2 regions of the Pristimantibacillus sp. Z349TD_6 genome follow, and region 1 is predicted to be linked to the other one. Evidence: a T-box and tRNA genes for the amino acid it is inferred to sense, from the RefSeq annotation. Region 1 holds a T-box; the other holds one or more tRNA genes.
What was found. The T-box of region 1 lies ahead of leuS (leucine--tRNA ligase). A T-box ahead of a tRNA ligase gene usually reads a tRNA of that ligase, here a tRNA-Leu.

Region 1 (3,272 bases):
CTGCTCTTGCTTCAGGATTCAGCATTCCCATTACAGAGAAGATTTCCTTTGGCTGGCAAGGGATGCTGGCCTGCTGGGCACTGCTCGCTCTAATTGCTACAATTGCTTGGGTACCGCAACTTCGTTCGTTTGCGAAGAAGGATAACAACAAAGCAGCAACGAATGGCGAGAAGAACGGTAGTCTGCTGCGCTCTGGCTTAGCTTGGAAAGTAGCATTATTTATGGGTCTTCAATCATTTTGTTTCTATGTCAACATATCATGGCTGCCTGAAATTTTGTCTGACCGCGGCATGAGTCACGTTGATGCGGGATGGATGCTGTCACTGCTGCAATTTGTCAGCTTGCCCGCGACATTTATTATACCTGTCATTGCGGGAAAGCAGGCAAGCCAAAGGCTGCTTGTTATTCTTACAACGATCTTGCTGCTCCTAGGATACCTAGGTCTTCTTAGCGGGAATGTGGATCTTATTCCGATTTGTATGATCTTACTCGGAATTGCCGGCGGTTCCGGCTTTAGTCTCGCAGTTATGTTTTTTGTACTGCGGACAAGCAGCACAAGGCAGTCAGCTCAGTTGTCGGGGATGGCGCAGTCACTTGGTTATCTGCTTGCCGCTGCCGGACCGCTGTTGTTTGGACTCATTCATGATTTGACGAATAATTGGACTATCTCATTAGTGATGCTAGTAGCCGTTGCCGTTATTTTTGGATATATAGGCTTCGGAGCTGGAGCGAATAAAACCATATCAGGAGCACAAGAACAATAGATGTGTTGTTCAAATCGATTAGGATACGCTTGAAGTTCAAGTACGTTCTCTTGACACCGAACCGTGTGATCTTTATAATCGAAACTAACGATTTTATGCATATGGAGCGTTGAAGAGGAACAGTAATTTCGTTTGTCAGGCCTAGAGAGCCGGTGATTTATGGTGGAAGCCGGACCTGCAGCGAAATGAAGCTCGCCTTGGAGCTGTGCGATTAACGAAAGCGATGTTTACGAAACATCGTTTACGCGAAAATCACCGTTTGGCCCGCGATAAGGGCGACAAGTGAGCGATCGGCAAAGCATGTCTTTCGCTAACTAGGGTGGTACCACGGGAGAACAACCTCTCGTCCCTAGCGATAATTCGCTAGGGGCGAGAGGTTTTATGTTTTTTTGTACAATTATGCATTCAGCATTTATTTGAGAGAGGATATGAGCACATGAGTCAAGAACAGCAATTTCACGGCTATAACCCGCTTGTTGTGGAGCCGAAATGGCAGCAATTTTGGGATAAAAACAAAACGTTTCAAACGACAGAGGATGCTGATAAACCAAAGTTTTACGCATTAGATATGTTTCCATATCCATCTGGAGCTGGCTTGCATGTAGGACATCCCGAAGGTTATACAGCGACGGATATCGTGTCTCGCTACAAAAGAATGAAAGGTTATAATGTCCTTCATCCGATGGGCTGGGACGCGTTCGGATTGCCTGCTGAGCAGCATGCGCTTGATACAGGAAAGCATCCGCGCGATATTACGTTTGTAAACATCGATAATTTCCGCAGACAAATAAAATCACTTGGCTTCTCATACGATTGGGATCGCGAGATTAGTACAACCGATCCTGAATATTATAAATGGACGCAATGGATTTTTATCCAATTGTACAATAGAGGACTCGCTTATGTTGCTGAAGTATCAGTTAACTGGTGTGAAGCTCTTGGAACGGTGCTTGCCAATGAAGAGGTTATTAACGGCCTAAGCGAGCGGGGCAATCATCCCGTTGTTCGCAAGCCTATGCGTCAGTGGATTTTGAAAATTACGGAATACGCGGATCGTCTGTTGGATGATTTGGAAGAGCTGGACTGGACAGAAAGCATTAAGGATATGCAGCGCAACTGGATTGGAAAATCCAAAGGAGCTGAGGTTACCTTTGAGATTGACGGTCATGATTCCGCATTGGTCGTATTTACGACTCGTCCAGATACATTGTTTGGCGCGACTTATTGCGTACTCGCTCCTGAGCATGAGCTTGTTGCAAAAATCGTAACGGCAGAGCAAAAAGAAGCAGTTGAAGCTTATCAACTGGCAGCATCGCGCAAGAGTGATTTGGAGCGTACTGATTTGGCGAAAGACAAGTCAGGCGTGTTCACAGGAGCTTATGCCATTAATCCCGTTAATGGCGTGAAAACACAAATCTGGATCGCAGATTATGTTCTTGCTGGTTATGGAACGGGTGCAATTATGGCTGTTCCAGGTCATGATGCTCGCGACTGGGAATTTGCTAAGCAATTTGATTTGCCAATCGTTGAGGTTGTACAAGGCGGAGATGTTACGAAGGAAGCTTATGCAGGCGACGGCATTCATGTCAATTCCGATTTCTTGAACGGTTTGACGAATGAAGAAGCGATTGCGAAAATGATAGAGCATCTGGATGCGTCGGGCAAAGGAAAAGGGAAAATCACTTACCGCCTGCGCGATTGGTTGTTCAGCCGCCAGCGTTACTGGGGTGAGCCGATTCCGATCCTTCACTTGGAGGATGGTACGATGAAGACTGTTCCTGAGGATCAGCTTCCGCTTCTGCTGCCTGATGTTGATGCTATCACTCCTTCAGGAACTGGGGAATCACCGCTTGCCAGCGTTACGGAATGGGTGAACACGATCGATCCTGAAACGGGCATGAAGGCACGCCGTGAAACGAACACGATGCCGCAATGGGCTGGCAGCTGCTGGTACTACCTGCGCTTCATCGATCCTAAAAACGACAAACAGCTTTGTTCGCCAGAGAAGCAAAAGCAATGGCTGCCGGTTGACCTTTACATCGGCGGCGCTGAGCATGCTGTTCTGCATCTGCTTTATGCTCGTTTCTGGCACAAGGTGCTTTATGATATCGGCGTTGTAGATACAAAGGAGCCGTTCCATAAGCTTGTCAACCAAGGTATGATCCTTGGAAACAACAACGAAAAAATGTCCAAATCGCGTGGAAATGTTATCAATCCAGATGATATTGTAAACGAGTTTGGCGCAGATACGCTTCGTATGTACGAAATGTTTATGGGTCCGCTTGAAGCAACGAAACCTTGGAATACCAATGGTGTGGAAGGAACATATCGTTTCCTTAACCGTGTATGGCGTTTGTTCGTGAACGAGGATGGCAGCTTGAATGCCAAAATCGGCAATGGCGAAACGAGTGATGCATTCAAGCGCACATGGCATCGTTCAATCAAAAAAATTACGGATGATTATGAGGGACTTCGCTTCAACACCGTAATCAGCCAGCTCATGATTTT
Region 2 (3,272 bases), 1.7 Mb from region 1:
TGCCAGCACTCACAAGGGTGCTGGCATTCTCTATTGTATAATTTGTAACTAGGTGTTATGTAGCTTCCAATCACTAAAACTTAAAAAGACTGTCTGATTATCATATTTCTTCCGATGATAATTAATTTGAGATTTCGTAGGTTTATCAACAAAGTCATGAACTCGGTCCCCTTGTTTATTCATTACATAATAAAAGCCTTCACGTTCGCTAATAAATTTTAAGGATTCATCAAACGTTAGATACACGTTATAATAACGACTTTTAGGGGATACTCCTCTAAAACAACCATTCCATTGTGGCCCGTACGCCAATTCATATGCAAATTCAATTTTTGAAAAGCCGTGCGTGTCAATTAAGTTCCTTACTCCCATTACGCTTTCTTGTGTAGGAATTGAACCGTATAGACGCTCGATAAGATATATTGCTAACTGAAGTTCATCTTCTGAAAATATATCGGGATAAGATTCCTTTATAATAAGTATAGCACCGTACTTTGCAAACAGTGTGGCCATCATACTATTTTTATCTGATTCTGAAACTTGGGATGCCGCTATTACATTTCCTTCCTGATCTAGCGTTTCAAGAGTTATGCGTTTTCTAAAAAAGGATTCTGGGAGGTGATTTTCATTTACATTAAACCAGCCTCCAAGCTCCTTTGATATAAAAGCTATACTGTAGTCTGTATGCATGTTTTAACCTACCTTTAGAATTTATTGGTAATCGCAACTATATGTAAAGATGGTATTAAACCGTTGCATCATTGTCAATGAATAAACAAAGTATGCCAACACGTACATATAGGTGCTGTCACTTTGTTATATACAGGGATGATTCAATTGAATTGTTTCCTCGATGGCTTACAAGGCAACGTAGGCGGTTAAATTACACCTCATAAATCCACTACCGTAATTGAAATTTATTCAATATTGTCCAGCTTAGCTGAAATATCGTCCTAAAATAGTGAACGCCAGCACCCTCAAGAGTGCTGGCGTTCTTTGTTTGAAGCAGTGATATACTATTCCTCTTTTGTGTCAAAACATTCCTGACAGATACCAGAATCAATTAAAAATTCAACTCGTTTACCGCACGAACCGCATTGAACCTCTTTTTTATCCAATCGCAAAACCTCCTTGATATCAATGTTTGTACTTTATTTAATATCTCCTTATGGAAATAAAAAGTCAATAAGATGTTTACAGATCATGAAGCAGTCTTAATTGAGAGCGGCTGAACGCTGCCAAACAGTTAGAGGAGTACCTTTACAAGAGGAATTTTATAAGATAATATGTCCGTACACACGAACAAGTTAGAAGGTGTAATAGGAAAAATTGTTTAGATTAGCTTTGTGTGAAAAATGAAATCTTTGAATCTTAACTATTTCAATCCGTCCCCAATCCGTCCCCAAGTAAGAAGTTAGGAGAAAGTGAATTCTTGATTGTGTTCAACAATTTATTAGTCTTAAAAAGAAAAAACCCTTGAATATCAAGGGTTTTAAGGGATTTGAGATAGATGCGGTCGAGAGGACTCGAACCTCCACGGCTGTTACACCACTAGAACCTGAATCTAGCGCGTCTGCCAATTCCGCCACGACCGCAAAACATGTTTTAACAAAAAATATCGTATCATGAGTAAGCTGGAATAGTCAACAATATTTTATAAAAATGGGGGAAAATGCTGTGGAGCAATTAGAGCAAAAAATCATGCAAGAAGGAATCGTCCTTAATGACAATGTATTGAAGGTGGATTCATTCTTAAACCATCAAGTAGATCCCCAGCTTATGCTCGCCATAGGTAAAACGTTCACTTCCCTATTCGAAGCGCAAGGAATTACGAAGGTGCTTACACTGGAGTCTTCAGGCATTGCACCTGCGGTTATGGCTGCTCTGCAAATGAACGTGCCGTTAATATTTGCGCGTAAACGCAAGTCGCTGACACTTAAAGATGATCTCTATACCGAGAAAATCTATTCCTTTACGAAGCAAGAGGAAAGTGAAGTTACTGTTTCTCGCAAGTTTTTGTCAGCTGAAGATCGTGTCCTCATTATAGATGACTTCCTAGCGAACGGCGATGCAGCGCTTGGTTTGGCTCGAATCGTTGAGCAAGCGGGTGCATCGGTAGCTGGTATTGGCATCGTGATCGAGAAGGCGTTCCAGCCAGGACGTGAAAAGCTGATCGAGCATGGTTATCTTGTACATTCATTGGCAAGAGTGGCATCATTAACAGGCGGAAAAGTAACATTCGCTCCTCATCCAGTCGCTCACGCTTAAACAATCAGTTGTATGTGATGAAATTGCTTACAGAAATTTAAGTTCGAATAAATTATAAATAGAAACCAATGACAAGAGAGGCCTAAATCAGGTCTCTTTTTTTTATATTTATAAGTTAGGTTTATGCTTCTGATATTATGCTGCATTCGCATATTTTCCAGCATTTTCACAAACAATAACAGCAAACGGTGAAAGGTGCGTGCAGCAATGAGCAGACAGCATAATGTAATTGAGGAAAGAGAAATACAGAAATTTCGTAAAATGAGATGGTCATCGGTTGCTAAGACAACTGCGGCAGTCTTGCTGCTGAGTGCATTTTCAGCTGCTACGAGCCCGCTGAGTTATGGTCATGTTTCTGCTCAAAGTTCAGCTAAAGGGATAAGTGCGGCAGCGCAGGTGGATGAACGGAAGCCAGTGGCAATCGTAATTGACGATTTTGGCAATAACATGAGCGGAACAGAGGAAATGATGAAGCTTCCAGTCAAAATTACAGCGGCGATTATGCCTTTTATGCCAACGACTAAGAAGGATGCAGAGGAAGCATATAGGCTTGGCCACGATGTCATTGTTCATATGCCGATGGAGCCAAATAAAGGGCTAAAAAGCTGGTTAGGCCCTGGAGCGCTCACGACTGATTTAAGCGACGCAGAGGTGCGTAAACGGGTCGAGAATGCCATTGACGATGTGCCTCATGCCATTGGGATGAATAATCATATGGGCTCAAAGGTGACAGCAGATGAGCGAATGATGCGAATTGTGCTAAGCGTATGCAAGGAGCGGGGACTCTTTTTTCTAGATAGCCGGACCACCTTCAAAACGGTTGTTCCCAAATTAGCCAAAGAGCTGGGCGTGCCGACAGTCTCCAATGATGTATTTCTCGATGACGTTTATACCGTTCAGCATATTTCCAAGCAAATCGGCGTGCTTCGCAAGCATTTGGAGACACATGACAGCTGCATCACAATCGGACATGTTGGAGCACCTGGGAAATATACCTCCTCGGT

Region 2: it encodes a tRNA-Leu, which carries the amino acid that the T-box ahead of leuS (leucine--tRNA ligase) is inferred to sense. The anticodon was not compared.

The regions. Positions count from the first base shown of each region.
Region 1 covers NZ_CM149662.1:4,921,288-4,924,559, reverse strand. The annotation lists gene AC0VYE_RS21630 (CynX/NimT family MFS transporter) at 1-764, shown strand, start outside; T-box leader at 865-1,118, shown strand; gene leuS (leucine--tRNA ligase) at 1,201-3,272, shown strand, end outside.
Region 2 covers NZ_CM149662.1:3,266,243-3,269,514, forward strand. The annotation lists gene AC0VYE_RS13910 (hypothetical protein) at 49-690, opposite strand; tRNA gene AC0VYE_RS13915 (tRNA-Leu) at 1,512-1,595, opposite strand; gene AC0VYE_RS13920 (xanthine phosphoribosyltransferase) at 1,678-2,268, shown strand; gene AC0VYE_RS13925 (divergent polysaccharide deacetylase family protein) at 2,476-3,272, shown strand, end outside.